One region of the Sphaerisporangium flaviroseum genome, then DNA from elsewhere that is predicted to be linked to it. Evidence: riboswitches for the same ligand, from Rfam matches in the RefSeq annotation. Region 1 holds a riboswitch; each other region holds the start of a gene.
What was found. A riboswitch is a leader RNA that binds a small molecule or an ion and turns the genes downstream of it on or off. The one in region 1 is predicted to bind cyclic di-AMP.
Positions count from the first base shown of each region.

Region 2: another riboswitch for cyclic di-AMP. It lies ahead of ABD810_RS00790 (C40 family peptidase); the one in region 1 lies ahead of ABD810_RS25615 (coiled-coil domain-containing protein).
Region 3: another riboswitch for cyclic di-AMP. It lies ahead of ABD810_RS36165 (hypothetical protein); the one in region 1 lies ahead of ABD810_RS25615 (coiled-coil domain-containing protein).
Region 4: another riboswitch for cyclic di-AMP. It lies ahead of ABD810_RS12675 (CHAP domain-containing protein); the one in region 1 lies ahead of ABD810_RS25615 (coiled-coil domain-containing protein).

Region 1 covers NZ_BAAAZR010000020.1:10,709-18,287, forward strand. The annotation lists gene ABD810_RS25585 (ATP-binding protein) at 118-498, shown strand; tRNA gene ABD810_RS25590 (tRNA-Pro) at 616-689, opposite strand; tRNA gene ABD810_RS25595 (tRNA-Gly) at 779-849, shown strand; gene ABD810_RS25600 (dihydrolipoyl dehydrogenase family protein) at 1,395-2,756, shown strand; gene ABD810_RS41105 (50S ribosomal protein bL37) at 2,772-2,849, opposite strand; gene ABD810_RS25605 (DeoR/GlpR family DNA-binding transcription regulator) at 3,058-3,858, shown strand; gene galT (galactose-1-phosphate uridylyltransferase) at 3,855-4,934, shown strand; cyclic di-AMP (ydaO/yuaA leader) riboswitch at 5,000-5,135, shown strand; gene ABD810_RS25615 (coiled-coil domain-containing protein) at 5,170-6,108, shown strand; gene ABD810_RS25620 (alpha/beta hydrolase) at 6,139-6,702, opposite strand; gene ABD810_RS25625 (MmcQ/YjbR family DNA-binding protein) at 6,991-7,359, opposite strand; gene ABD810_RS25630 (M50 family metallopeptidase) at 7,390-7,579, opposite strand, start outside.
Region 2 covers NZ_BAAAZR010000001.1:163,046-170,624, reverse strand. The annotation lists gene ABD810_RS00805 (L-aspartate oxidase) at 1-1,095, shown strand, start outside; gene ABD810_RS00800 (type III pantothenate kinase) at 1,095-1,877, shown strand; gene ABD810_RS00795 (helix-turn-helix domain-containing protein) at 2,420-2,668, shown strand; gene ABD810_RS00790 (C40 family peptidase) at 2,771-3,850, opposite strand; cyclic di-AMP (ydaO/yuaA leader) riboswitch at 3,856-4,054, opposite strand; gene ABD810_RS00785 (amino-acid N-acetyltransferase) at 4,422-4,967, shown strand; gene ABD810_RS00780 (RDD family protein) at 5,198-6,418, shown strand; gene ABD810_RS00775 (RDD family protein) at 6,725-7,372, shown strand.
Region 3 covers NZ_BAAAZR010000043.1:288,110-295,688, forward strand. The annotation lists gene ABD810_RS36150 (NADP-dependent oxidoreductase) at 1-338, shown strand, start outside; gene ABD810_RS36155 (hypothetical protein) at 392-667, shown strand; gene ABD810_RS36160 (OsmC family protein) at 712-1,095, shown strand; cyclic di-AMP (ydaO/yuaA leader) riboswitch at 1,810-1,951, shown strand; gene ABD810_RS36165 (hypothetical protein) at 2,266-2,871, shown strand; tRNA gene ABD810_RS36170 (tRNA-Lys) at 3,066-3,142, shown strand; gene ABD810_RS36175 (endonuclease/exonuclease/phosphatase family protein) at 3,743-5,134, shown strand; gene ABD810_RS36180 (AfsR/SARP family transcriptional regulator) at 5,349-7,579, opposite strand, start outside.
Region 4 covers NZ_BAAAZR010000004.1:209,526-217,104, reverse strand. The annotation lists gene ABD810_RS12680 (ABC transporter substrate-binding protein) at 1-1,128, opposite strand, end outside; gene ABD810_RS12675 (CHAP domain-containing protein) at 1,657-2,325, opposite strand; cyclic di-AMP (ydaO/yuaA leader) riboswitch at 2,336-2,485, opposite strand; gene ABD810_RS12670 (hypothetical protein) at 2,942-3,223, opposite strand; gene ABD810_RS12665 (hypothetical protein) at 3,449-4,435, shown strand; gene ABD810_RS12660 (DUF6716 putative glycosyltransferase) at 4,432-5,661, shown strand; gene ABD810_RS12655 (polysialyltransferase family glycosyltransferase) at 5,706-6,971, opposite strand; gene ABD810_RS12650 (glycosyltransferase family 2 protein) at 6,968-7,579, opposite strand, start outside.

The DNA.
Region 1 (7,579 bases):
GGTATCAGCAGGATGCTGGAGCCCGTATCCGCGGCCCACTGCCTCGAAGTAACCCGTGAAGTCGGATTTGGACGACTATTACGGTCAAGCGGTGGCGAGGACTCCACTACCTGTCCCCTGCGCCCTCAGGCCGATTCGGTGAAAACGGCCCGCGACGTCACCCGCACCACCCTGCGGCAATGGGGACTTCCGGAACTGGGCGACGACGTTTCGCTCGTGGTGTCCGAACTGGTGACCAACGCCGTGCGCTACGCGAGCTACTCCGCACGGCACCTTGAAGAGCATCCCATCACGCTGATGCTCCTTCTCCTGTCGCCCCACGTCCTGCTCGCGGTGTCGGATCCCAGCGACGAGATCCCAAGGCCCAAGGAGCCGGATTTCGTGTCCGAGCACGGGCGTGGCCTGTACATCGTCGAGACCTACAGCAAGTGCTGGGGCTGGGACGCGCTCGACGACGGCGGCAAGGCCGTCTGGGCGCTCTTCCGCGGCGACCGCTGACAGCCGCACCGGCGCGACGAACGTGCCGACGACCGTGCAGCGGGCGCCGATATCGACTGCGGGAGAGACCGGAAAGGCCGCCGGCTCCGCTCGGCGGCGGAGCCGGATATCGGTGTGTCGGGGTGACCGGATTTGAACCGATGATCTCCTGCACCCAAAGCAGGCGCGCTACCAAGCTGCGCTACACCCCGTACGTCAGGCCACTCGCGTACTCAGAATCTCCGGTACTCTTACGTCCTGACGACCGGATGCAGTCTAGACCAGACGGCGACCGGCTCGCGCGGACGTAGCTCAATGGTAGAGCCCCAGTCTTCCAAACTGGCTACGCGGGTTCGATTCCCGTCGTCCGCTCTCACGACAAAGGCCCAGGTAGAGGACATGATCCTCGACCTGGGCCTTACTTCTTCAACGGCCTGCTTTTTGGTGTGGCGGACCAGCACGCATGGGATCCAGGGCAGTTGACCGGCGATGAGGGAGATCGGAAGAGTGGGGGCGTGAATACGCCGACCGGATCCCCAGAGGCCGAGGAGTTATCGTTCGGAAGCGACTCTCCCCGGTATTCGTGGTTACGCTCGTGGGTCTTCGCTCATCGCCGGCTGCTGTTCGCGAGCCTGGCGGTGCTCGTGCTGCTAGGCGGGTCAGGCGGCGGTGCCTGGTACCTTCGCGACCTGTCCCGCAGGCCGCTTTCTCCTCCCCCCGATGGCCCATGGCCCGAGCAGCGCGGTTTCGCTGTGGGACTCTGCGGCGAGCCGGATCCCGGCTGCCCGCCGGCGAGCCATATGGGTGAGTCGATCAAGGACATGTCGGGGGTTCACTACGTGCGGAGGCTCGGTCCGGCATAGTTCCGTTCTTCGTGGTTCCGTGTTGACCCGTTTTCCCTTGGGCAGAGAAGGGCCATGGCTGTGTACGCGGAAGAGTTCGACGTCATCGTCGTGGGCCTGGGACCGGGTGGGGAGGAGGTCGCCGGGCGCCTCGCGGAGGCGGGGCTGGCCGTCGCGGGGGTGGAGGCCGATCTGGTGGGCGGTGAGTGCCCCTACTGGGGTTGCGTCCCGTCGAAGATGATGATCCGCGCCGCCGATCTGCTCGCCGAGGGCAGGCGGATCCCCGGCATGGCAGGTCAGGCGGCCGTCGTCTCCGACTGGGCTCCCGTGGCACGGCGCATCCGCGAAGAGGCCACCGACCACTGGAACGACAAGGTGGCCGCGGACCGGTTCACCGACAAGGGCGGGACGCTCGTACGCGGCCGCGGCAGGCTCACCGGGCCGAGAGAGGTCACCGTCGACGGCACGCGCGTGCTGCGCGCCCGGCGCGGCGTCGTGATCTCGACCGGGACCCACGCTTCCGTGCCGCCGATCCCCGGCCTCGCGGGCACGCCGTACTGGACCAACCACGCGGCGATCGAGGCCGAGCAGGTGCCGGAGTCGCTCATCGTGCTCGGCGCGGGCGCGGTCGGGGCCGAACTGGCCCAGGTGTTCCGCCGCTTCGGCGCCGAGGTCACCGTCATAGAAGGCGCCGAGCGGATGCTCCCCCAGGAGGAGCCCGAGGCGGGCGAGCTGATCGCGAAGGTCTTCACCCGCGAGGGGATGAGCGTCCATACGGGCGCCAAGGTCACGCGGGTGGACCACCATGGAGCCGCCTTCACGGTGATGACCGAGGAGGGCAGCCACCGGGCCGAGAGGCTCCTGGTCGCCACCGGGCGCCAGACCGATCTGGCCGCCCTCGGCGTGGGCGTCATCGGCCTGGACGAGTCCGCCAAAGCGATCGATGTGGACGAGCACATGCGCGCCGCCGACGGCGTGTGGGCGCTCGGCGACGTGACCGGCAAGGGTGCCTTCACCCACATGGCCATGTACCAGGCGAGGATCGCGCTGGCCGACGTCCTTGGCGAGCAGGGGCCCGCTGCGGCCTACCACGCCGTGCCGCGGGTGACCTTCACCGATCCCGAAGTGGGCTCGGTGGGGATGACCGCGCGTCAGGCGAGCGAGAAGGGCATCGCCGTCCGCGTCGCGACCACCGAGGTCTCCTCGTCCGCCCGCGGCTGGATCCACGGCGCCGACGGACTGATCAAGCTGGTCGCGGACGAGCGCGTCCTGGTCGGGGCGACGTGCGCGGGGCCGTACGCCGGCGAGGTGCTGGGCCTGCTGACGCTCGCCGTGCACTCGCGGGTGCCGATCGAGGAGCTCAAGAGGATGATCTACGCCTACCCGACGTTCCACCGGGCGGTCGAGGACACGCTCGGGCAGCTCGGCCGGCCCTGACGCTCTCAGGCACGGTCAGCGCGACGCCGGCCGCTTGCCGTGGTTGGCCTTCCTCTTCTTGCGTGCCCGGCTCTTGCGCGCGCGTCTGGCCATCTCGCAGTCCCTTCGCGTACGGTTCGTGCACCCACATTGCCCGGGCGGCCGGTCGCGTACAAGGCCCAACCTGAGACCCGGGCGGGCCCTGCGGTGGCCCTGTCGTTACCCCGGTGTCGCCGGTTCGCCCGCTGCCGCCATCATGTTCAAACATTGCTGTGGTAGTAACGTGCAATAATTTGTTTGAATCTGTTGAAGAGGAGAGGCGATGCTGGCCCAGCAACGGCAGCAGGCGATCCTCGAGCGTGTTCGCAGGAACGGCGCCGCACGGGTCTCCGACCTCGTGCGCGAGCTCGGGGTGTCCGATATGACGATCCGCCGCGACCTGGAGGTCCTGGCCGAGCGTGGGCTGATCGAGAAGGTGCACGGTGGCGCCACGGCCACGGGCACCGGTTCGACGGAGGAGCCCGGCTTCGCCGCCAAGTCCGTGCGCCAGCAGCCCGAGAAGGAGGCCATCGCCCGCCGTGCCGCCGAGCTCGTGCGCCCCGGCACCTCCGTCGCGCTGTCGGCCGGCACGACGACCTGGACGCTGGCCCACCAGCTCGTGGACGTCCCCGGCCTGACCGTCATCACCAACTCCGTCCAGGTCGCCGACGTCTTCCACCGGGCCGGGCGTCCCGACCAGACCGTGGTGCTCACCGGAGGCGTACGCACGCCGTCGGACGCGCTGGTCGGCCCCGTCGCCGTGGCCGCCATCCGCGAGCTCAACGTCGACACGCTCATGCTGGGCGTGCACGGCATGAACCTCAGAGCGGGGTTCACCACGCCGAACCTGCTGGAGGCCGAGACCGACCGCGAGCTTGTCGCGGCGGCGCAGCAGCTCGTCGTGCTAGCGGACCACACCAAGTGGGGCACCGTTGGCATCAGCACGATCGCCAAACTCGAGGAGGCCCATGTGGTGATCAGTGACACGGGTCTGCCCGAAGAGGCGACAACGGCGCTGTCCGACCAGGTCGGCACCCTGCTCCTCGTCGACCCCGCCACGACCGCACAGGCGGTGGCCCAGTGAAGCGCACGGTGACCCACCTCGCCGACGGCCGCGAGCTGATCTACTTCGACCGCCGCGACGACGCGGACCGCAGCGCGGTCGACACCCGCGAGCTGCCCCCGCGCCCGCCGGCCTCCGAGCTCCGCTACGACCCGCTGTTGGACGAGTGGGTCGCCGTCGCCGGTCACCGGCAGAGCCGTACGTTCCTGCCGCCCGCCAACGAGTGCCCCCTGTGTCCCTCGGCGCCGGGCCGGGCGACCGAGATCCCCTCCCCCGAGTACGACGTCGCCGTCTTCGAGAACCGCTTCCCCTCGTTCAGCTTCCACACCGGTGACTACGAGCAGGTCGGCGGTCTGAGCGAGGTACGGCCCGGCCTTGGCCGGTGCGAGGTGGTGTGCTTCACCTCCGAGCACGGATCGTCCTTCTCCGCGCTCTCGCCCGAGCAGGTCGACCTGGTCCTTCAGGCTTGGGCCGACCGCACGGCGGAGCTCGCGGCGCTTCCCGGTGTGGAGCAGGTGTTCTGCTTCGAGAACCGCGGCGCCGAGATCGGGATCACGTTGTCCCACCCCCACGGCCAGATCTACGCCTATCCCTACGTGACCCCGCGGACCCGGCAGATGCTGGCCTCGGCCGAGAGGTACCAGGAGCGGACGGGAAGCAACCTGTTCGCCGACGTGCTGGCGGCCGAGCGGAAGGCCGAGACCCGCGTAGTGGCGTCGAACGACCACTGGACGGCGTTCGTGCCCGCGGCGGCCCGGTGGCCGTTCGAGGTCCATGTCTACCTCAACCGCCAGGTTCCCGACCTGAACGCGCTGGACGACGAGGAGCGGGCCGCCTTCGGCCCTCTCTACACCGATGTGCTGCGGCGGCTCGACGGCCTGTTCGGCGTGCCCATGCCGTACGTCGCGGCCTGGCACCAGGCCCCGGTCCGCACCGGCCGCGACCTCTCCTACCTGCATCTCGAGCTCTTCAGCATCCGGCGGGCGCCGCAGAAGCTGAAGTATCTGGCCGGGTCGGAGTCCGCCATGGGCGCCTTCGTGAACGACGTTCTCCCCGAGGAGGCGGCTCGCCTGCTCAGGGCGCAGCAGATCCGGTAGTCAACAGCGCCCCAAGTCGCCATAAACATGCCTTTACCACTACTATCCATCCCACACCGGCTGTAGCAGCCGGTGTGCCTAATCCCGGGTGCCCCGCCTGGGAACCGGGGACCCATTGGTTCTTGGGGTGAATCCACATCGTGGTAGGGCGACTCCGGCCCGAACCCGTCAGCTAACCCGGTCGGCAGATGGAGAGGAGCGGGCTCTGCCCCCGACTTCCCGCCGCCAGGCCTCCGTGGCCGTCGGCGTTCTGACCATGGCCGGCCTCCTGCTCGGCCCCGTGCCCGCGGTGAACGCGGCACCCAAACCCACAGAGAAACAACTCAAGTCGCAGTTGGCCTCGCTCGGCAAGAAGGTCGACAAGCTGATCACCGAGTACAACGCCAAGCGCGTCGCCGTGGCCAAGGCCAAGTCGGCCGAGAAATCGGCACGAGAACGCCTCGGATCCGCCGAGAAGGAGCTCACGGCCGCGCAGGGTCAGGTCGGTGACATCGCCCAGCTCCGTTACCAGGCGGGCGGCCTCGGCATGGTGGGCGAGCTCATGTCCCCCGGATACGGCGACGCCGCCATGCTGCAGCAGCTCCAAGCCGAGCAGACCGCCAAGATCGCCGGGTACACGTCGGCGCGAGACACCCGCAAGAAGGCCGCCGACGACGCGACCAAGCTGACCGAACAGCTGCGGCAGGACGTCGTCGAGGTGACCGGCCAGCGCAAGGACGCCGAGAAGCTCATCGGCCAGATCAAGAACAAGCTGGACCAGCTCATCCCGACCGCGCCGGGCAAGCGGGCCAACGGGGCATGGGCCCCCGAACTGCCTTCGGGGAGCGAGAACATCACCCCCAGGACCCGCCTGATGCGGGCACAGGTCAAAAGCCACTTCGCGCTGAACTTCCCGGTCGGTTGCTACCGCCCCGAGAACAGCGGCGAACATCCGGTGGGCCGTGCGTGCGACTTCATGCTGAGCTCCGGCGGCGCGCTGCCCTCGGCCGGCCAGGCCGCGCTGGGCGACCAGATCTCCGCCTGGGCCATCAAGAACGGCCGCAAGCTGGGCGTGAAGTACGTGATCTACAAGCAGCGGATCTACAACCTGGGCTTCCCCGGCTGGCGTCCCATGAGCAACCGCGGCGGGACCACGGCGAACCACTTCGACCACGTCCACATCTCGATGTACTAGAGCCAGCGGATCAAGAACCGTACGAGCGGCTCAGGACACATCCAGGCACCGGGCGAGCTGGCGCACGGAGCAGATCGCCGAGGCGATCACCGACGTCACCGCGTCCGGGTGCGATATCAAGGTCAGGTGGGACCCGCCCTCGAACCGGGTGATCTTCGAGCGTGCCCGGCGGGCCATCGACAGCTCCGACGACGGGGCGATGATCCGGTCGGTGGTGCTGATGCAGTACCAGGACGGGATCGTCTTCCACGCCGCGGCCTCGCTCGTGCCGTCGTGGCCGCGTGGGCGCCGGCCGTCGACGACGCCTCCACCGGCGTGGCGACCACCGCGAACGCCGCCATGAACATGATCACCTTGACGCCATGTGAACGTTTCATTCTCGCCCCCTCGATCCGACAAGAGATCTCCCCGTGGGGCCGGGATGGACGGGCGCGCGTCTGGCGAGGGATGCGTCGTTTTCGGGCCCGCCGAATACTCGCTTGAATTCCGGGACCCCGCCCGCCGAACGGCGGATCCGGTCCTCGATCGGCGGGCGGAGTCGTGGAAGGCCTCAAGCCTGCTTCGCCACGGCGGGAAAGGGCGGTGAATGCACACCGATCCGTTTCCGGTCGCTCATCGAAGACCCAGACTATTTGGCCGTGTTCACAGCGCCAAGCCGGCGCAGGTTTTCTCGACCACGGGCGGGATTTCTCCACTGCGGGGGAAATCTACCGCGACCGGAGTCGCCGGATCGGCGTGGCCGCCGGGCGTCCAAGCGGAGCCTTCGGCGGCCGGGCTTCCTGACCGGCCCCCGGCCACGCGGGAGACCAGTCAGTCGAGCCAGGCGGCGAGGGCCTTGGGGGCGATCAGCTTCCTAACCGGCCCGGCCACGCCGGAGACCGGTCAGTCGAGCCGGGCGGCGAGGGCCTTGGGGGCGATCAGCCGGTAGGCCTCGGTGACGATCTCGCTGATCTCGTCCCAGTCGGCCGGTACGTCGAGGTAGACCCCCAGCCAGCCACGATGGCCCACATACGGAGGGCGGAAGAACCGGTCGGGAGACTCGGCGACCAGGGCCTCCTGGACGCCGGGCGGCGCCGCGCACCAGAAGGCCAGGCGGTCGTCATGATGGTGGTCGGCGAACATCACGAAGGTCTTCTTGCCGCGGACGAACCAGGTGGGCTCGCCATGGCTGAGCCGCTCGCTCGTCTCGGGCAGTGCCAGACACAGGCGCCGCACTTCCTCGAGGGCCTGCGACGGTTCCCGCTTCTCCACAGGGGTCACCCTAGGGCATCGCTCAGGTGATCAGCCCGAGAGGCGGATCGGGTTGACGATGTCGGCGTAGATGAGCAGGGTGCCCATCACCAGGAGTATCGCGGCCATCGCGTACGCCAGGGGAAGCGCCTTGGCGACGTCGACGTGGCCGGGCATCGGGCGGCGGCGGACCCGGGCGTAGCCGCGCTTGAGGCCCTCCCACAGCGCGCCCGCGATCTGG
Region 2 (7,579 bases), on a different contig from region 1:
CCGTGCACGGAGGCCTGGGAGACCACGAACCTGCTCACCGTGGCGACCGCACTCGTCGCGGCGGCGCGGGCGCGGGAGGAGACGCGCGGATCACACTGGCGCGAGGACTTTCCAGAACGAAATGATGCCTGGTGGCTGGGGCACCTCGATGTGACCCTGGCCGAGGAGGGACTGTCCATGACCTACCGGCAGCACGACGAGGATCGCACCACCTTGCTTCCGCACCAGGTCGAGGTCGATCTGGTGGCGGCGGGCCTCGACCCGGCGGCGGTCATGGCCCTGATCGGCGCCGCGCTCGGCGAGGACCTCGCGGAGGAGGGCGACGTGACGACGCTCGCCACGGTCCCGGCCGACCAGGCGGCCGCCGGTGACGTGGTGGCACGGGCCGACGGCGTGGTGGCCGGGCTCTCGGTCGCCGAAGCGGTCTTCTCCTACTCCTCACAGGGCCGCCTGACCGCCGAGCGCCACGCGAAGGACGGCGAGCGGGTGGCGCGCGGCGACGTGCTGCTGACGGTCACCGGGCCGGCCCGCGACCTGCTGACGGCCGAGCGCACGGCGCTGAACCTGCTCACGCACCTGTCCGGCATCGCCACCCTGACCGACCACTGGGTCCAGGCGGTGGCGGGCACCGGGGCGCGCATCCGGGACAGCCGCAAGACCCTCCCGGGCCTTCGCGCCCTGGAGAAGTACGCGGTGCGGTGCGGCGGAGGCGTCAATCACCGGATGTCGCTTTCCGACGCGGCCTTGATCAAGGACAATCACGTGGTGGCGGCCGGTGGGGTCGCCGAGGCGTTCCGCGCGGTGCGACGGTCCTACCCCGGTCTGCCGATCGAGGTGGAGGTCGACCGCATCGACCAGATAGAGCCGGTGCTCGCGGAGGGGGCGGAGGAGATCCTGCTGGACAACTTCAGCGTGGAGCAGCTCGCCCGCGCCGTGCGCCTGGTCGACGGCAGGGCGCGCCTTGAGTCCAGTGGCGGACTCGCCCTGCGATCGGCGCGTGAGGTGGCCGAAACCGGTGTTGACTACCTAGCTGTGGGAGCGCTGACCCACTCGGCGCCCGCTCTCGACATCGCTCTGGACCTTCGGGGGGCTTGATGCTGCTAACGATCGACGTCGGCAACACTCATACGGTGCTCGGCCTGTTCGAAGGCGAGGAGGTCATCGAGCACTGGCGTCTCGCCACCGACGCGCGGCGCACCGCCGACGAGATCGCGGTCGTCCTCCAGGGGCTGCTCGGCCAGAGCCCTCTGCTCAAGGGGGCCGACATCAGCGGCATCGCCATCTGCTCGACCGTCCCCTCCGTGCTCAACGAAATGCGCGAGATGTGCCGGCGCTACTACGGCGACGTCACCGCCGTCATCGTGGAGCCGGGCGTGCGCACCGGAGTGCCGGTGCGCATGGACAATCCCAAGGAGGTCGGCAGCGACCGCATCGTCAACGCGCTGGCCGCCATCACCCTGTACGGCGGTCCGTGTGTGATCGTCGACTTCGGCACGGCCACGTCGTTCGACGCGGTCTCCGCCAAGGGCGAGTACGTCGGCGCGGTGACGGCGCCGGGCATCGAGATCTCGGTCGACGCGCTGGCCGCCGCCGGCGCCCAGCTCCACAAGGTCGAGCTCGTACGGCCGCGGTCGGTGATCGCCAAGAACACCGTCGAGGCGCTCCAGGCCGGCATCATCTACGGCTTCGCCGGCCAGGTGGACGGCATCGTCGAGCGGATGGCGCCCGAGCTCGCCGCCGACCCGGACGACGTGACCGTCGTGGCCACCGGCTCGCTGGCCTCGCTGGTGGTCGACGAGGCCCGATCCATCGACGTGCACGAGCCGTGGCTCACGCTCATCGGGCTCCGCCTGATCTACAACCGCAACACCAGCTGATCCCTTTCGTCCGGTCACCCGTGTGGCCGGACTCTATGAACCCGCCGCCGATCGGGCGGCGCGTGGAGATCGCTATCAGGAACGTGCGGACGACCCGTGTCGTTTACGACACCGGGCCATGATCGGTGCCGTGAATCCATCTGCCGCCGGGATGTCACACCGCCGGGCGCGTGCTGCCGGAAAATGTCAGAAAGGGGCTGCCATTTCCGGCGCGAATTCGGCGCATAGGGCTCTGATCATATATCCGCGACCGTAGCGATCGAGGCGGCTGGGCCGGCGAATCCGCCATCCACCAGGAGTCCGGTCGGGCCTCGCCCCGCTGGGGCCGGGTCGCCCCGGCGGCGTCGGTCGGCGTCGGCCCAGTCCTAGAGGTTCGCAGACATGTCATGAGTAGTTCACATATGGGCAGGTATGTCAATCACGAACGTAACGCGTAACGCGGTCAGTGCTTGACGACCTTTCAAGGTGGCGTTTACCGTTCCTGACGGGCGGGCCGATGCATTCCAGTATGTTGCCGAGTTCGTCGTGGGGAAGGACACCCGATGGCGTATCCGGATCTGGTTTCCCGAGGGAATGACATTCCTCCGGGATCAGACGGTGTGGGATTGAGTGATGATGATCTTTTATTGCTCGCCGAGTTGGCCAAGGGCGTCACCGTCGACCGGGTGGGTCGCCGGCTTGATGTGAGCGGCCGCACGGTACGGCGCCGCCTTCGCGGCATCTGCGACCGCATAGGAGTCGCCACCGCCATCGAGGCGGTGGCCTGGGCGGCGCGCCGGAGGCTCATCTAGCCCACCGCACCGGCCCTCACGGGCAGGCGCGATACACCGGGCAGGCCGGGTTCATCGCCTGCGCGGTGTACGACGCGTCCCGGAAAGGGCTGGTCGTGTCCGTCAGTCGGCGATGCGCACGCCACCGACGAACGGCCGGTTGCCGAGCGGGACCACCCGTACGACGTCGCCCGTGCGAGGGGCGTGCACCATCATGCCGCCGCCGATGTAGATGCCCACGTGGTGCAGGTCGCTGTAGAAGAAGACCAGGTCGCCGGGGCGCAGATCCTGCCGGGACACGTGGGTGCCGGCGGTCCACTGGTCACCGGTGTAGTGCGGGAGGCTGATGCCGACCTTTTGGTAAGCCCACAGGACCAGCCCGGAGCAGTCGTAGCTCCCCGGTCCCGCCGCGCCCCAGACGTACGGCTTGAGCTGTTGTGTCAGCGCCCACTTGGTGGCCTCTGCGGCCTTGCCCTTGCCCGGGATCGGGATGTCGATACGGGTGGCCCTGCCGAATGTCTGGCCCGCCTGTGAAAGAGCCCGCTTGAAAAGGTTGGTCTCGGTCTGGGCGACCAACTTGCGGATCTTGTCCTGCTGCGACGACAGGTCGCTGACGAGCTTCTTGACCTCCACCTCGCGGGCCTTGGCGCTCGCCTTGGCACGCTCGGCGATGTCCATGGCCTTGGTGATCTGGGCGACCTCCTCGCCCTGCTGCATCTGGAGGGCGTAGGTCGTGGCCGCGCGGTCGAGGTACCCCTCGGGGTCGCCCGACATGGCCAGTGCGAGGGAGGAACCGACGCCGCCCGTCATGTAGGCGTCCTGGGCGTACAGCCCGGCCTTGCGGCGCTTCTCCTCGAGGTCGGTCTCGCTCCTGGCGAGCGTCTTCTTGGCCAGCTCGGCCGACCGCCGCGCCTGCTTGAGACGTTCCTTCTGGCCGTTGTACTGCTCGGTGAGCGACTCGATCTGCTCGTACAGCCGCTCGACCTTGGCCTTCAGCTCGTTGAGGCTGGGCTTGGGTTCGGCGGTCGCCGCCACCAGGGGGGACCCGAACGTCACGGCCGTGAGGGTGAGGGCGATGAGCGCGATCCGGCGTGGAGCGCGCCAGGACGCCGCCGTGACTCTGCCGAGCCAGTAACGCGGGCTTCGTTCTCGGGAACGGGCATGCCTGCCCGCACTCTGTCCAGGCGTGCGCCTAGGCTCCAACGACGAGCTCCTCTCCTTGTCCGCCTACCGGGTTAGCTGACGGGTTCGGGCCGGAGCAGCCCTACCGAGCACATCACCGTGGAGGATCGCGTCGGATTCACCCCAGGGGTGGTGGTTCGTCGAGGGCAGGGCCTCGTCTCGCACCATTGGGTCCCCGATTCCCTGCCACTTTGGGACGTGACCAGGATTAGGCGGTTCGGCCACCGCCTCGCGATGACCGACATTGACGCTGGACACTAGTGCAGTCGAGGTTCCTGCTCAACCAGAACTGCCGATTCTGTAGAGGTTTCACAACCGGCACGTCACGGGGAGATCACGCCGGATGGGGCGGCGAACCCGCATTACCCTGCGTTGACGTGCTTTTGACCCTCCCGTGTGAGGGAAGCCGCAGGTCCACGAGTCGGTGTGATGGGAAATGTCGCCAACGCTGGGATTTTGACGCATCGCGGTCTGTCGACTACCCACCGCGACGACGGCAAAGGCCGGAAGGTATTTCGGACGGACCGTTACCGGGCACGAACCTTCACCGCCGGGGCGAGGCGATCGCCTTCGGCGGATACGCTGGCGGGTCATGGAGCAGGTCGTGGACCCCGTACCCGCCGGCAGCACGCTCGCCGTCAGGCGAGCCCGCACCCCCGACGTCCGGGCCATCGGCCGTCTGGTCGACACCTATTCCGGAGCGGGACCACGCCTCCTGCGCAAATCGATCGTCACCCTCTACGAAGACGTCCAGGAGTTCTGGGTGGCCGAGAGGGATGGGACGATCGTCGGCTGCGGGGCGCTGCACGTCCTGTGGGAGGACCTCGCGGAGATCCGGACCGTCGCCGTCGACGCGAGTTGCCGTGGCCTCGGCATCGGCCACATGATCGTCGCCGCCCTCATCGACACCGCCCGCGAGCTGGGATTGCGCCGGGTCTTCTGCCTGACCTTCGAGGTGGACTTCTTCGCCAAGCACGGTTTCGCGCCCATCCTGGGGACTCCTGTCTCACCTGAGGTGTACGCCGAGTTGCTGGACTCCTACGATGAGGGCGTCGCCGAGTTCCTCGATCTGGAGCACGTCAAGCCGAACACCCTCCGCAACACGCGCATGCTTCTCCATTTGACCCCGCGATCTTGACCTGCGGGATGACGCGATGGAAAGGTGACTGTTGATGCCACTGTCGCTACGTTGGGCAACACCACAGCATGTGTGTCTGACATATGCCGCATGCGAAGCCGAAGTGAGGTGACACGGTGAGCACCGGACAGCCGCCGTACCCACGGGACGAATCGGACGATGATCAATCGTCATCCGGGTCTCCGCAATATGGGCAGCAGAACACCGATCGGCCAGGCGCCGATCCGGAGGTGACGGTCGTTCACCGTCCCCAGCAGACATCGGAGAACAGCTACCCCCAGTCCTACGGGCAGCAAGGCGCGTACGGCCAGCAGGGCGCGACCGGGTCGTACGGGCAGAGCTATCCCCAGCAGTCCCAGACACCGGGCCAGCAGTACGGCCAGCAGGGATACGGCCAGCCCGAGTCCCAGACCGGCCCACACCAGTCGTACGGGCAGCAGGGCTACGGCCAGCAGCAGCCGTACGGCCAGCAGCAGGGCTACGGCCAGCAGCAGCCGTACGGCCAGCAGCAGGGCTACGGTCTGCAGGGCCAGCAGCAGTACGGCCAGCAGCCCGGCCAGGACCAGCAGGCGTACGGGCAGCAGGGCTATGGCCAGCAGCCCGGCTACGACCAGCAGCAGGCGTACGGCCAGCAGCAGTACGGCCAGCAGGGTCAGCAGCAGTACGGCCAGCAGCCCGGCTACGAGCAGCAGGCGTACGGCCAGCAGGGCCAGTACGGTCAGCAGCAGCAGTACGGCCAGCAGCAGGGCTACGGTGACCAGGGCTACGGCCAGCAGTACGGCCAGCCGGGAGTCCAGGGCCAGCAGCAGTACGGCCAGCCGGGCATGCAGGGCCAGCAGCAGTACGGCCAGCAGCCCGGGTACGCCCAGCCGGCCTACGGTCAGCCGGGGTACGCCCAGGGCGGCTACCAGCAGCCGTACGGCGCCACGGGCGTGCAGCCTCCCGGAGCGCCGGCGCCGCTGGCCGAGTGGTGGCAGCGCCTCGTCGCCCGCCTCATCGACGGCCTGATCCTCGCGGTCCCGACGATCATCCTGAGCATCGCGCTGGCCGCCTTCTACGTCACCAGCTTCGACCCGAACACCGGGGCGATCACGGAGCCGAGCTGGATCTTCGCCTCCGGCCTGGTCAGCGGCCTGGTTCTCGGCCTCATCTATGTGGTCTACGAGTTCCTGATGCTCAAGCAGCGCGGGCAGACGGTAGGCAAGATCGTCATGGGGATCAAGGTCGTCCCCGTGGGCGGCACCCTGAACGCCGCCGGCCTGAGCACCGACGTGGCGGGCAAGCGCGCGGGAGTGCTCTACGGGCCGCAGCTTCTGCGGTGGATCCCCTTCGTCGGCTGGCTCAGCAGCATCTTCACCCTCGTGAACGTCCTGTGGCTGTTCTGGGACAAGCCGCTCCAGCAGTGCCTGCACGACAAGGTCGCGAACACGGTGGTCGTTAAGATCAAGTAACGCTTTGCAAGGGCCGGAGGATTCGTCCTCCGGCCCTTTTCGCATTCTGTGTCCGGTCTGTGAGCATCCGGGCGCTCAGTTCCGGAGATCCTCCGTCGGATCCATGAGACGCTCAGGCCAACTCGTTCGTGATACTTCGGACGGAACCCCTCGTGAACCGCGGGGCGGCTCCGCCGGAGGACCGTACGGCCAGGCTCGCGAGACCCACCTCGACGAGGTTGGTGAACCGGTAACGGACATCCCCGTACATGCGATAGGACCTTGCATCAAACGCAGCTTCCTTCGCCTGTCGCGAAAGGCAATCAAATGACGGCAGAACCACCCCCCGGCAACCCCTACCAGCCTCCGCCGCCTCCCGGTCAGCCTTACGGAGGCCCGCAGGGTGGCGGGTACGACAACCCCTACGGCGCCGGTCCCGCCCCGTATGGAGGCCCGCAGGGCGCCCCGCTTCCCCCTGGGGCCCCCGCGCCGCTCGCCGAATGGTGGGAGCGCCTCGTGGCGCGGATCATCGACAACATCATCTTCTCCGTTGTCTACGTGATCCTCAGTTCCATCCTCACTTCGATCTTCGCGCCCTCCCTCGCGGACATCCTGGCGAACCCGACCTTGACGCCGGGAAGCGTGCTGCCGGCCCTGATCGCGGGGATCATCGCGTTCGGCGCGTATGCCGCGTACGACTATGTGCTGCATTCGAAGGACGGGCAGACCCTCGGCAAGAAGGTCATGAAGATCCGCCTTGCCGGTGTCGGCGGCGGCGCCCTCGATTCGGCGAACGTGATGAAGCGTTCGGCTATCTTCCCGGGCGTGATGGTTCTCTACGGCATTCCGATCCTGGGATGGCTGTCCTCCATCTTCGTGCTCGTGCTGGGCGTGCTAATCCTCACGGACAAGCCGCTACAGCAGGGGCTGCACGACAAGCTCGCGGGCACCGTAGTCGTCAAGGTGCCACGCTGAGATCAGGTTTATGGGCGGGGCGGTCGCACTGCGACCGCCCCGCCCGTGTTTTCGGGGCCATCACCTTTCCTGGGCCATCCGGTAAGACGGCTGGAGAGACGGGGAATGCTCTGGAACGGTCCTTCGGCCGGGTATGGGCGCCGCCCCGCAACACGCGCTGACCTCCTGTGGGGATAGAGTCGGATCCTGACTCCCGGATCAGCCAAC
Region 3 (7,579 bases), on a different contig from region 1:
TCGGCGGCGAGCACCTGGAAGCGGCGATCGAGGTCTCCCGCCGCTATGGGCGGACCGCGATGTGCGGGGCCATCTCCACCTACAACGACCCCGAACCGCCGCCGGGCCCGCGCAACCTGTTCCAGGTCATCGCCAAGCGCCTCACGCTGCGTGGCTTCATCGTCAACGACCACGCGGACCGGATGCCCGACATGATCAAGGAGATCGGCCAGTGGCTCCAGGAGCGCCGGATCACCTTCGAGGAGACCGTCGTCGAAGGGCTGGAGAACGCCCCGGCGGCCTTCCTCGGCATGCTGCGCGGGGAGAATCTCGGCAAGATGATCGTGCGGCTTGTCTGATGTGCATATCCCCCCGAGTGGGGGGAAAGGGGCCTTAAAGGGGGTGAGCGCAAATGGACCAGGACGAGCTGCAGTCGCTGTCGCCCAAGGAGCTCCACGACAGGGCGGTGCGCTACGCCGTGGCGCACGGCGACTTCGGCTTCCTGTGGAAACTGCTGACCGTGATCCCGGCCGCCGAGGCCGCGAGCGGGCACTCCGACGAGGCGGCCAACGACCTCAGCCGGGTCTCGGCGCTGCTCAGTGATGCCATGGCGTCTGGTGAGGGCGAGCTCGGCGAGGCGCTGCGCCCGGTGTACATCGCCTATCTCTCCGAGCACCCGGACGCCTGAACCGGCGCGGCCGGCTTTAGGCTCCAGATATGGCATTGGTGAGTGTGGAGCGTACAGATGACGGCTTCGTGGCGCGCAACGACCGCGGAGCGGAGATCGCCCTGGGCGGCGGCGACGAGGAGGGTGTGTTCACCCCCGTGGAACTACTGCTGGTCGCGGTGGGAGGCTGCAACATCGTGACGGTCGAGCCGCTCACCGCTCAGCGCGGTCACCGGCTCGTGCGGCTGGCGATGACGGTGCAGGCGGAGAAGATCGAACCCACCCTGCTCGGGCCGGTCACCATCACCTACGACGTCGAACTGCCCGAGGGCGACGCCAAGGCGGACGAGGTCTTCCGCGCGGTCGCTCACCGGGTGCACGAGCGGCACTGCACGGTCAGCCGGTCCCTGGAGAAGGGCACCGAGGTCAAGGTCGAACTGCCTGAATAGCCACTTGCGCCTGCGGGTCCGACCGTACCCGGTCATCACCGTGAGTTAGACCGAATCTATACCCTGCGATGACGAGTAGCTCAGGCCCCCGTATGTAGTGTTAAGGCAGGTCAAGAGGGATGCGACCAGTCGCCCGAGAGGGCGTCGCAGAGCTTTTCACCAAAAGGACGCGGTGGGGGACCGCGTCCAGTCTGCGGGACCGCCCGATGCGTTTGGGGGAAGGCATCGGCGCTGGACCGTGAGAGATCGGGGCCGGGCAGGCGGGGGACTGCCCGGCCCCGATTCATGCCCGGGGACGGTTCCCCCTGGCGCTCACCCTCGCCTTCCCGGCCCGCTTCCGCCACGCCCCTTCCCACCCCGCCGCGGCTTCCCGCCCACCACACCCTTCCCCCGGCCACGGCCCTTCCCCCGCCTTGCCGCGCCCTTCCTCGCCCAGCGGGCCTTCCTCGCCCTGCCCCTGCCCTTCCCTCACCCGCCCTTCCCCTGCCACGCCCCGCCGACTCCAGCGCACCTTTCCGTCACGCCGGTCACATCGCCCTCCGCGTGACCCTACGCTGGAGGAGCTATGAGCACTGATGTCGGTATTGATGGGGTTTGTGGCCCGAAGGTAGATCTTAATATGCTTTGCAATGATTTCGTTTGCTTTGTCCTGACTCGGTGGGTAAGGTTTCAAGCACGAAACGGATGGTGACCTGGTCTTCAGCAGGAAGGCCACCGTCCCGTACGTCGAATCCCACGGGCGCACCGCCCACGGGAACCGGGGACCCAAGTTTTGTGGGGTGAATCCGCGCAAGCGGTAGGGCGGCTCCAAGCCCGAATCCGTCAGCTAACCCGGTAGACGCGATGGAGAGGAGACCAGAGTGGAGCATCCCACTCCGCACAGTCCACAGACCGGGCAACCCTAAGACCTGGATCTTGCCGTCAGAAGCGGCCGGACTAGTCGGCTGTTAGCAGCCGTCCCATCGGGCGATTGACTCGCCCTCTGCGACACATGGTGGCCTGGTGCCACCGCTAACCGACCCAAGTACGAACGCGCGCTCGGCGCGGCTGGACGCTGTCCCGTTAAGCACCCGAAAGCGCTTTCCACCCCCCGCACCGATCCCCCTCGGCGACTCGGAGCGCGGTCCCCTTGTCTTCTGATGAAAGATCCCTTTCCCCATGTCTTTTTTCATGAACACCCCCAATGCACGATGGACGGCAACTCTCGTAGGCGCGGCTCTGCTCTGTACCACCGCTGTCGCCACCACCGCCGGCACCGTCGCCGCCCATGCCGATGACCACGTCGTGAAGACCGTGACGGCGCAGGCCGCCAAGCCGGTGCTGCTCAAGGGCAGCACCAAGGCCTCGTACTTCTGGGACGACGCTTCCGGGCGTATGGGTGACACAGGCCTTCCGGCCATCGGCAAGCCCATGCAGAAGGGTCTCTTCGCGAGCCCCAGCTGGCCTCTCGGCACCGAGGGCTACGTCGAGTACAACGGCAAGAAGGCCCCCTTCTTCATCGGTGACCGCGGCCCGGGCGTCCCGTCGGAGAGCGGCGTCATGCTCGACATCGACGGCAAGACCTTCGCCCAGCTGACCGGCGGCACCTTCAGCGACAGCTCGCTCGTGGTGACCGGCTTCTCCGCCGGCCACATCAAGGTCAACTACGTGATCACCAAGTGGGGCACCGGAGTGGGCAAGAAGAACCACCCCGTCCCGTTCTCCACGGGCGCGTGGGGCGTCTACGACCACAACCCCGCCAAGCCCGTCACGCCGGCGGTCCCCGCCGGCAACTGAGACCGGACGAGGACGCGGGGCGCGGAACACCTCCGCAGAGGGACGCACTGGTGAACGCTGAGGCACGCCCGGACACCGCCGTCCGGGTGAACTCACAGCCCCCCGCACGAAGGCATGACCTGGCCACCCGCCCGTCACATCGCCCCCGCTGATGTGCGGAGCCTCGCCGGGACTGCTAAAGTCACCGTAGTCACGCGCCGCTAGCTCAGTTGGTTAGAGCAGCTGACTCTTAATCAGCGGGTCCGGGGTTCGAGTCCCTGGCGGCGCACCACGGCAATGGCCGATGGCATGGGCATTCTCCACTTGACGGAGGATGCCCACAGTCATTTCCGGCCCTGTGTGGGGTCGTTTGCTGGTCGGCCCATCCTCCGCAGGTGTACTGGACGGCGGCCGCGTTGTTGTCGACGCCACGGACGACCAGGCACTTGCCGCTGTTCTTGTTGCGGATCTGCCCGTAGGGGCTGCGGCTGTGGCCGATCTGTGGGGAATCCATGGCGGGTCTGGACATCATGTACCGGTCGATCTGGCACCCACCAACATCACCAACGAAGGGGGAGGGCGGTGCCGTGCCCTCACCCAGACCTGCGCACCCGCAGCTCCGCGACGGTCTCCACTGTGCATGTGTACTACCGCGAGTGTCCCATCCGTACCGCCTACAGCCCGCCATCGCGAGTGACCATCCAACTCGGCGACGACAACACCGGGCAGCCTGGTGGAGATCTCGGGGGTGCGGGCTGCGCTCCCCCGATCAATTGACGGCCACCATCGTTCGATCATCGATCCGTTACAGGCTGCTGAAAACGGCCACAGCTGTGCGGGGCAGGCGCCTGCACTGACGCGGTTCTGATCCATTACGTAGCTGGGAGGTTCGTTGCGTCACTTTATTCGGTTCCTCGTCGTCGGCTGTGCCGCCGCGTTTGTGGTGACGGGTCCGGCACCGGCACCCGCGCACGCAGCCGGTGCACCGCCGTCGAGCGCCGGCCAGCGCTTCGCCCTGCTGGCCCAGGCCAACAATCTCTACGTCACCGCCGAGATCAGCGACAGCGGTGGCCACAACGGCATGCTGCGGGCACGGGCCGCCACGGTGGGCTCCTGGGAGACCTTCACGCTGCACACCTATGACAAGGGCGCCTCGGTCACGCTGCGCTCGGACGCCAACGGCCTGTACGTCACAGCCGAGGCCGGCGACACCGGCGCGGATAAGGGCATGCTGAGGGCGCAGGCCGATCTGGTGAAGTCGTGGGAGCAGTTCACGCTCGTCAACGCCGGGTCGGGCCTGTATGCGCTCAAGGCCAAGGCCAACGGGCTGTACGTCACCACCGAGAAGAACTACACCGGCAGCAGCGCCGGCATGTTGCGTGCCCGCAACTCCACCATCGGCTCGTGGGAAAGGTACAAGCTCGTGCCGGTCGGCGGTGCCGGCCCGGTCCCGACAGCCGCCACGCCCAGCGCGCAAACCGTCTCGGTGATGTCCTGGAACATTTGCAGCAACAACAGCGCCTGCCCGCTGTACCGGGCGACCACCGGCACGGTGGCCGGCACAGTCGCCGGGGCGGCGACGAACTCCTTCGCGCCGGATGCCCTGCTGTTGCAGGAGTTCTGCGAGAAGGACGCCAAGCCCCTGGAACTGGAGCTGGAAGGGCGGACCGGGCGCGGCTGGGATGTGCGGTACGCGCCGATCCAATACCTGCTCTCCGGTACGGCGGTGACGGCACAGAAGGTCTGCGTGCCCGACGTCAACAACGTCGACCGGGGCTCCTACGGCATCGCGCTGGCGGTCCCGGACGTGAACACCTGGTACGCGGCGGCGCCGCTGACCTCGCCACCCGGCTACGAGCAGCGCACCGCGCTGTGCGCCGTCGTGGAGTCCAAGGCACTAAACCTCTGCGCCGCGCACTTCAGCTCCGGACTTTCCACCGACGACCCCGATGGCAGCTACCGAGTCCAGCAGGTGTCCGAGCTGCTCGCATCGGCGGCCAAGCCCGGATACAGGTCCGTCTTGGGTGGGGATCTGAACCTGACCCCGCCCGACAGTCCGTCCGGGCCCGTACCCGGTGCACTGGCACCGGTGTACGCGGCGTACCAGGAATGTGATCAGTCAGCCCACAGCGGTGCCCGCAGGGGCACCCCCACCGCAGGCGGTTCGAAGATTGATTACATCTTCGGGCCGCGGTCGGCCGGCTACCAGTGCCAGGTGGGCACTTCCAACACCAGCTCTGACCACAAGCCGATCTACGCCACTATCACGATCCCCGATTCCTGAATCCGTGATGGTGCCCGGCGGTCACCCCGGGCACCACCACGGCCGGCTGCCATGCCGGCGCGCAGATCAGGACATGATCTAGCGCGTCCAGGTGGAAGGTTGCCGGTGGATGGCGGACATACCCTGGCAGTGGACGTGCGACCGGGTGAGGGCGCCGTCGCCTGCCGCCGTCCCCGGTCCGGTCGGACGTAGGGGAGCGGCATGGAGCCTGTCGTCAGCGAACAGGCAGGTTGTTCGCGCCGGTGAGGCGACCGCGTACCTGGTCGGCGTCGGGGTGGCGCAGGTCGTCGAGGATCGCCACGGCCGCCAGCCAGGCGTCCGACGCGTGGTGCGGTGAGCCGCTGGCCTGGTGGCTATCTCCGAGGTGAACCAGGACATCCGCCTCGCCATACCGGTCACCGGACTCACGATAGAGGCGCAGGGCGCGTTGATAGCACTCCATCGCCTCGGGGTGCCGGCCCAGGTTGTGGTAGGCGAAGCCGAGGCTGTCTCGAACTCCCGCCTCCCCGTAAAGGTCACCCAGCCCTCGCACCAGCACCAGCGCCTGACCACAGTAGAACAGTGCATCCTCGTGGCGGCCGAGGAGTCCACAGTTCCAGCCGATCGCGTTGAGGGCCAAGGCCTGGCCGTACGCGTCATCCGCCTGCCGGAATAGTTCGAGGCCGAGCAACGCCTGTTCCAGCGCCGCGTCGTGCTTCTGCCGGCACTCGTACACCCGCGCCAGGCCAAGCCGGACGACGGCCGCACCGCCCGTGTCTCCCAGGCTGTCATACATGGCCAGTGCCTGCTGGTAGTGATCGCATGCCTCGTCCTGGCGACCCATCATGGTGTACGCGCGGGCACACAGCCGATGTGACACGGCCTGGCGGACGATGTCACCTGTCCGGAGGGCTCCCGCCAGGGCGGTCCGCTGCGTCGCGGCCTGATCCTCCCACAACCCCCGCTTCGTGCAGAACGTCGCCAGCGCCCAAGACAGTTGCCAAGCATGTGCTTCGAAGCCGTCCCCGGCCCTGTGCACCGCCGACAGCAAGACCTGGTATTCCGCCGCGAACCACTCGAAGGCCTGCGCGCGATCCGGCAACTGATGGACATCCACCCCCTCACGCGGCGGCTCCAGCACGGTCGGCTCCCGCTGGGGGTCCAGCATCAGCGCAGCCGTGCAGGCGGTGTGCACGTAGTGGTCGAGCAGCCGGTGTCGGGCATCCCGGCGGTCGGATTCGGTGTCGACGGTGCGGCCCAGTTCCCCCGCGTACGCCCGCAGCAGATCGTGGAAGGTGTACCGGGCCGGAACGTGCTCGATGAGCAGGCTCGCCCGGGTCAGTTCCGCCAGCAGCACCCGGGTGGTCCGCAACGGGAGTCCGGCGAGGTTGGCCGCGGCCATGGCGGAGATGTCCGGACCGGGAACGGTCCCCAGCAACCGGAACAGCCGTGCCGCCGGCGCACCCAGGGCCCCGTACGACCAGGAGAACACGGCGCGGGGATCACTGGCCGGGTCTTCCACCGCCAGCGCGTCCAGCCGATCCCGGCCGTCCCACAACTCCCGGCACACCTCGGCGAGAGGAAAGTCGGGGTGGACCGCCGCGCGTCCCGCCACGATCGCCAGCGCCAGCGGTAACCGGGCGCAGGCGTCGGCGACGGCTTCCACCGCATCCATGTCTGGATGTGTCCGCTCTGCGCCCAGCCGTTCGGTCAGGAAATCGACCGCCTCGCCGGCGGTGAACACGTCGAGCATCACTGGTCTCGCAGCGTGGGTGGCCAGCAGCCCGTCGAGACGGCTGCGGCTGGTGACCATGGCCAGGCAGCCGGCCGCGCCGGGCAGCAACGGCCGTACCTGCTCGGCGTCCCGGGCGTTGTCAAGGACGACCATGATGCGCCGGTCCGCCACGATACTGCGGTACAGGGCCGTCCGGCCGTCCAGGTCCACCGGGATGTGTTGCGCCGGAATGTGCAACGCCTCAAGAAATCCGTGCAAGGCCTCGGTGGCCGCCACCGGCCTACCAGCAGGGTCGAAGCCGCGCAGGTCAACGTAGAGCTGCCCGTCGGGGAAATGGCTGCGGGTCTTGTGCGCCCAATGCACCGCGAGTGCCGTCTTGCCCACGCCGGCCGCACCCCAGATCACGCCGACGCACGCGGACGCGCCGGCGCGTGATCCCTGCAGCAGACCGTCCAGCTGTCGAATCTGATCCGTCCTGCCGACGAGAAGACCGGGAGCGCCCGGCAACTGGGCCGGCCTCACCTCGGCGATCGCTGGTACAGGCACATCCGGCACGCGGGCGGACGGCGGGCGAAGCAACTTGTCGGCGTCCACCCCGCCGGACAGCAACCTTTCATGCAGTTGTTGCAGCTCTGGGCCGGGCTCCACGCCGAGCTGGTCGATGAGCTGGCGGCGCGTGCGCCGGAACACATCCAGAGCCTCAGCGTGTCGTCCGCTCCCGTACAGGGCCA
Region 4 (7,579 bases), on a different contig from region 1:
GGGGTTGTCCTGCGCCGGGATGGTGCTGGGCAGGTTGCCGCCCTCCTTGAACGCCATGAGCTGGGCCTCGGGGCTGGTCAGGTAGCTGGCCAGCTCGGCGGCCTCCTTCGGGTGCTTGGACTGCTTGGGCACCGCGAGCCAGGAGCCGCCCCAGTTGCCGCCGCCGCCGGGCACCGTCGCGACGTCCCACTTGCCCTTGAACTTGTCACCCGCGGTCCCCGAGACCACGCCCAGCATCCAGCCGGGGCAGCCCAGGGTCGCGAACTGCGACTTGACGAACCCGGTGTTCCACGGGTCGGTGAAGTTCTGCAGCTTGGCGGTCAGCCCCGCCTGGCTGATCTTCTGGGTGAAGTCGAACGCGGTCTTCACGGCCGGGTTCTTGTCCACGATCAGCTGCTGGTTCTTGTCGAAGTAGGTGACGTTGCCGTTCTTGGCGGCCTCCTGGGACAGCACCACGTTGTAGATGGTGTTGACGCTGTCGACGAACTTGGCGTCCTTGACCTTGGCCTGGAAGTCCTGGCCGGCCTTGATGAAGTCGTCCCAGCTGCCGCCCCACAGCTTGGAGACCTCGTCGCGGTCGGTGGGCAGCCCGGCCTTCTTGAACAGGTCGGTGCGGTAGCAGATGCTCATGCCGCCGACGTCGGTGCCGAGGGCGAACAGCTTGCCCTCCGAGTTGAGTCCGTTCTCCCACTTCCACGCGGGGAAGTCCGCCTGACGGCTCTGCAGGCCGTACTGACCGAGGTCGGTGAAGAACTGGGGCCGCGCCTTGGCCAGGCCCATGCCGCCCTCGTCGATGCCGATGACGTCACCCGCGCCGGTGCCCGACTGGAGCCACTGCAACATCTGGGGCCAATAGACGTTCTCAAAGCTGTCGGTCAGGTTGTTGTACTTGACCTGCACGTTCGGGTGTTCGGTGTTCCACTTCTCCACAGCGGCCTTGTAACCGAAGTTGGTGCCGCCGCCGAAGGTCTGCAGCGTGAGGGTGATCTTCTCGGCCGGCGCGGCCGACGACGAGTTCCCGGCGGTGCCGCCGGTGTCACCCGACCCGCATGCGGCGGTGATGCCCAGCGTGGCCGTCATCACCGATGCGACCGCGAGCATTCTGCCGCGGCGCATGTTGTTCTTCATTCCGGACCCCTCTCAGGTGGTTGCCCGATAGATGGGAGGTGCATCGAGGGCCGGCCCCGACAGTCGGGCCCCGCGATGTGCTGGATCCCTCAGCCGTGATCTCGTGGGTGTCATCCCGCGAGCGAAGTTTTGGGAGCGCTCCCACGAAGAGTCTCCGATAGGCAATGCTGGCGTCAATATGCCGAAACCTAACTGTTACTCCTGGGGCTGTTAGAAGCTCGAAACCAGACTAAGAGCTCGAAACTCACCATTGGCGCTATTGGGAGCGCTCCCATCGCTACCGGCACAGTCGGGCGCAAATCATCCATGCGTCACGCGGAACCAGGGTCGGCGGCCTGTGGACCCGGCCCCGGAGCGGTGTCTCGCCGGGGCCTGGAACGTCCGATGCCGTACGACCGGCGGCGGGACGCCGGTCGTACGGCACTGGGGACGGGCGCCGCCGCGGAGTGGAGTCGGCGGGCGCCCTCGATGGTCGACGAGCGGCGCCCCGCGCGGGAGATGGGTCAGGGCGCCGTGGGGAGAGGGAGATCAGGCGGCGTAGGCGGGGTAGCCGTAGCCCGCGACCTGAGAGGTCGGACGCGTACGGATCTCCACGACGCCGTTGCCGGTGTTGCCCTCGACGGTCTTGATCGTGCCGTCGCCGTTGTCGTCGATGACGTAGCCGACGTGCTGGATGGAGTCGAAGCTCTTGTCGCCGTTCCAGGCGAAGAAGACGACCGCGCCCGGCTTGGGCGTGGTGCCCCAGCGGTCCTTGGACGCGAACCACTTGGCGTGCTCGACGGTGTAGGCGTCGTTGCCGACCGTGTCCTCGAGCCCGAGCTGGTTGCCGACCCAGGAGACGAACATGTCGCACCAGGAGGCGTTGGCGAACCCGGCGACCGAGCCGCCGTCGCGTGCGACCGTCTCCTTGGCCCGCGGGGAGCTCATGTACCAGGAGTGGAACTTCGTGCCGCCGCCCGAGCTGTTCTCGGAGATGCCGACCTGGGCTTTGGCGAGCTTCAGGAGCTGCTGGGCGGAGACCTTGCCCGCGTGCTCCCTGACGTGGGACTCGGCGCTCGCGGTCTTGATCTTCTCGTCGGGGGCGGCGGCGTGTGCCGCGAGGGTGGTGCCCGCCACGACCTGGGCGACGACCAGGCCACCGAACGCTAGGGCCTTCAGCTGGTTCTTCGGGGCATCCAGAAGCCGATGTAGGAACATAGACAAGGGGAAACTCCTTCCAGACCGCCTACCGGGTTAGCTGACGGGTTCGGGCGTGGAAGTTCGCCCTACGGGGGCGTCCGTGGGAGGCGGCCCCGATTCACCCCAGAAGAGGTGGGTCCCCGGCTTCGCAATGAAGCGGACTCGGCGGTAGCACGCATCGGTGGGAGAGGGGTCTCCGCAAGGGGCCGACTCGCGCCAGGCAATCTCCATAGCCCGAGCGCATTGCCCAAACGGGTAGGTCCCGTGCCAGGAGTCCTCTCAGAGTAATACATCGGACAAAGGTACGCAAACAGGACAAAACTCCGGGCTGCACCGGGGGTTGGAAGGGCAAATCCCGGCTTGACGCTTACGGGGACGGTCTCCGGGAGCAGGCGCGACATGTGGGGTTCACCTGCGGATGCCCGGGTAAGGGGGAGCGCTGCGGGCCGACCGGCGAGAGCCGTAGGGGCGCCTGCGGTGGTCTGAGTGAGCCGATGGGGCGGAAGTGATAGTTGTGGCGGTCGGTGCCGGCGATGTCAAGTGAGCTAATGGTGCCTGAGAAGCGGCCGGTTCAGCGATACGGCGAACCCCGCCAGATTCGCTCACATGCAGCAAATTCCGTTAACCGTATATATCAATTCGTGTGCGCTTCGTTACCGAGCAAGAAAGCGCAGGACGGGCACATCCGGATACGCCAGGAAGCCAGGAAGGGTGACCCGGCGTGCTGCCCACCTGAATACAAAGAAATCCGGGAATCGTCCGCCCAGCCGTCGACGGAGAAACCCAGGAAAGGCGAACGCGTGCGCAGTTCGAGGGTTCTCGTACCGCTGACCACCATCGCCTCCTCGGAGGTGTCACGGGCCCGGTCATCCTGCCCCACCGAAGGTCCCATCTCGCCGGCGGCCACGGTGTCCACGCTCTCCACCGGGAAGTCGCCGAAGAAGGCCGGCGCCAGGCCTGTCCCCCTGTGAACGGACGCGCGCCGGTCCTGACCTTGGGCGGAAGAGAGCGACGGGACCTGGCTGAGCCACCGTTGTCCGCTGTTCACCAGGTGTTACCCCCCGCGTAGGCTCACGCGGCTACATTGCTTTTCGTCGTGAAAGTGGCAATGCCCGGCGTGGAAAGGATCGGTCGAAGCCGCGTGCGGGAGCAGGGATCGGCCGTCGCCTGGGTGGAGTCGCCTCTTCAGCTGCTGTGCGCGGTCGAGGCGCGGTACGCCGGCGTGTCCGGGTCCGCCCTGCGCATCGTGACCCGGGGCAGGCTTCCAGGCCTCGGCGTGACCCGCGCCGAGCTGGCCGCGCTCGACCTGCCGGGCGGGGTGGAGATCCAGACCGCGGAGGACACGATGCCCCGCCCCGGGCGAGGGGACACCTGGGTAATCGGCGACGCCTTCTCCGGCAGGACGCAACTCACCTCGCTGACCGCCGCCCCCGCCCAGATGGTCGTGGTGGACGACGGCCTGGCCACGATCCGCCTGCTGGAGATGCTCACCTCCCGGCTCGGCACCCCGCTGCTGCGCGCCCGCACCAGGGCGAAGGCGTCGCGACGGGTGCTCGGGGCCGCCGCGGCGATCCGCCTGCGGGCCGCCGCACGAGCCGGACGGCTCACGGTGTTCACCGCCCTTCCCGTGCCGGCCGAGCTGGCCGAGGCCGTACGGGCGCGCGGGATCCGGCTGGTGACCCACGACTTCGCCTGGCTGCGCTCCCAGCCCGCGATCGCCCATCCGCGTCCGCGCGAGGACACCGTCGTGCTCGGCACCTCGCTCGTACGCAACGGGCTGATCCACCGCGACCGCTACCTGTCGTGGCTCTTCGCGCTCCAGGGGCCGCTGGCCTACTACCCGCACCGGCGGGAGGACCCCGGCGACCTCGCGGCCGTCCGTGACCACCCCGGCGTCACCGTGTACGACGGCGGGGTGCCCGTCGAGATGACCCTGCGGGACCTGCGGCCGGGCCAGCGGGTGCTGAGCCTGCCCTCCACGGCCGTCACCTCGCTGCGCGTCCTGCTGTCGGCGCGCGGCGTCCCCGTCGAGACGGTGGACGTCCCCGATGACTGGTGGACGCCCTCGGCCACGATCTCGCTTCGATCACACCTCCAGATGTTCGCGCACGAAGGGGCTTCTCCTTGAGCCGGGTTCTCGCCGTGGCCGATTCGGATTCGTACCTGAAGTGGGCGGCGGGCCTGCTCGACCAGCTACCGGCCGCGTGGACCTCCACGCTCTCCGTGGTGCGCACGCCGATCGTGCCCTCGCCCGCCCAGATCGCCGCCGCGGTCAGCGGGACGCGGTCCGGCGCCGGCGAGCCGCCTTCCGTGGTGCCGGCCAGGGGGCTGCGGCGGCTCGCCGAGCAGATCAGGCCGGACGTCGTGCTGGTGGCGTGCACCGGGCCCGTGGTGGACGTGCTGGTCAGCGAGGTGTTCGGCGGGCTCAGCCCGCGCCCGGTCTTCGTGTCCGGCCTTCCCGGCATCTCCATCCCCGCGACCGAGAAGGCCTGGATGTACCGCGGCGGCTGCGACCTGTTCGTGGTGCACAGCGGCAAGGAGGTTGAGGAGTTCGGCCGCATCGGCAAGGAACTGGGCGCGACGGGGTCGGTGGCCCTCGCCCGACTGCCCTACCTCGGCCAGGGACCGGCACACCGGCACGACGGATCCCCGGCCGCCCCCGGTGACCGGGTGATCTTCGCGACCCAGGCCAAGGTTCCCAAGCGGCGGGAGGACAGGGAGAGCATCCTGCTGGCCCTGGCCGGGCTCGCCGAGGCCCGGCCCGACCTGGACGTCGTCGTCAAACTTCGTGCGCTGGAGACCGAGCGCCAGACCCACAACGAGCGTTACCACTACGAGCGGCTCTGGCGCTCGCTGGCCGATTCGGGCGCGGTACGCCCCGGCGCCGTGCGGTTCGCCGCCGGCGCGATGCACGAGCACCTCGCCCTGGCCGCCGCGTTCGTGACGGTGAGCTCCACGGCGGCCCTGGAGGCCATCATGGGGGAGGTCCCACTGCTCGTGCTCTCCGATTTCGGGGTGAACGCGGAGATGATCAACCTGGTGTTCGAGGACAGCGGCTGTCTCGGCACCCTGGAGGACCTCGCGCGTGGTGACTTCCGCCGGCCCGCTCACACGTGGTGCGACGCCAACTACTTCCACGATCCGGCCGTCAGCGACTGGGTGGGAGGGCTCGCCGTGCTGGTCGAGCAGGCTCGCTCGGGCGGGCTGGCCCCGGTGCGGTCGCTGCTCGACGGCCCGGCACACGCGGCGGCGCGCCGTCGCGCCCGTCTTCGGGTCGAGGTCCCGCCGGAGGTGCTCCGGGCCGGCTACCGCGCGGGCCGCCGCGTGCGCCGCTACCTGAAGGCGCTCGGCTAGGAAGGGAACGGGCCGGCGCGGATCGGCCGGCCCGGACGGGGACGTCAGCGGGTGAGAGCGCGGCGCAGGCGGGTGAGCGCCCTGCCCTTGGGGGGCTCGGGGGCCGGCACCAGGCCGACGGAGGCCAGGCGGCGGTTCTTGAAGTAGCGGGCCTGCGCGCCGTGGGTCTCGATGTGACGGGCGGCCACCTCGCGAAGCTCCGGGTACGCCTCGCTCTGCATGCAGAAGCCCACCGCCTCGACCAGCGCGGGGAGGTCGACCTCCGGCGGCGCGCCCAGCGATCCGTCCGCGGCCAGGCGGGGCACGGTCGCGTCGACGATCGTCACCGGCACACGGTTGCTGTTCTCGTACGGAGCGAGCCGTTCGAGCACCAGGTCGCAGCCCATCGTCGCGATCGGGACGCCGAAGAGCCGGTGGGCGGTCATCAGCGCGGTGGAGAAGCAGCCCACCACCAGTTCGGGGCGCAGGGCCTGGAAGCAGATCTCCGCCGGGACGGTCTCGCCCGCCACGCTCAGCTCCACACCGAGCTGCCCGGCCACCTGCCTCAGCTGCTGGGCGTGGCGGCGCCCCGCGGCCGGATGCGGTTTGAACAGCACCTTCCGGTGCCCCCGGGCGGCGAGCGCGCGCAGCATCCCCGAATGCAGCTCCGCCTCCTCCTCCGGCGTGACGATCTCCAGGGCCGACAGGTACTGCCCGAGGATCACCGCCTCGCCGGACAGGCCGTCCGGTGCGGGCATCTCGTCCAGCACCCCGCGGAACGCCGCGTCCGGCAGCGGGTCGGGCGCGACGCCCACCTCCCTCAGCAGCAGCGGGGTGAGCTCGGGCACCAGATCGAGGTGGAGAAGCCGGGTGATCCGGCCGGAGATCTCCAGCGGCAGCGGGTCGCGTGTGGGCCCGTAGCTCATCAGCCCGTCGGAGTACACCGTGATCGGGCAGTCCCGGATCAGCGCCGCGATCGTCCGCGCCGGTGGCACCGCGATGGACTCCATGACCAGCTCCGCCGGGCCGTCGTCCAGCGACAGGTGCGACCGCAGCAGGCGCCCGAGCATGGGCACCTCGATGACGCGCGCCTTCCAGTCGGAGGGGTGCAGGGGCGCCACGATGTCGTTCCAGGACCACACCTCGTCGAAGCGCGGGCGGAGCGAGGCGAAGCCCGCCGCCTCCAGCGAGGGGGTGATCTCCGGGATCGCGGCGTTGCCGGACACCAGCAGGATCCTGCGCCCGGTGTGGGGGCCGAACCTCCCCGCGTCCATGGCCGCGGCCAGCGTCATCGCCCCGAAGAGCGTCGAGCTGTAGAAGACCTGGGTCACGGGAAGCGCTCCTCGGGCTCTTTGGGGTGCCGGGGCAGCAGCGGGCGCAGCAGGGCGGCGCGCTCGGGCTCCAGGCCCGAGCCCGCCACCAGCCCCGCGGGCAGGCCGGCGAGGACGTCTTGCGCCCTGGCCTGGAAGCGGGCGCGCAACTCGGGGGAGAAGCGGTCGCCGAGTTCCAGATGGTGCGCCAGCAGGGCGCAGAAGGTGCGCACGGCCTTGGGAAGCAGCTCCTCCTCGTCCTGGACCTGCTTGAACACCAGCTCGAACGCGTCGAAGAAGTGCAACTGCCGCTCGTCCCCGATCTGGGTCAGCGACGCGGGCACCATCCGGCGGTAAAAGACGCCCGCGAGGGAGACCACCGCGAACGAGCGCGCCTCCCGGTGCAGCCGCCAGATCCACGGGCGGTCCTCGGCGGTGTGCAGGTGCCCGGGGAAGGCGAGCAGGTCGCCCAGCTCGCGCCGGTAGATCCCGGCCCAGGCGTACGGGTAGTCCACCATCGTCTTGGCGGCGGCCGGCAGGATGCCGCCCCGGGGATCGAGCACCACTCCCCGCCGGGCCTCCGGCGCCCGGTGGACCACCCGCTTGCGCCCCTCCACCTGTACGTGGTC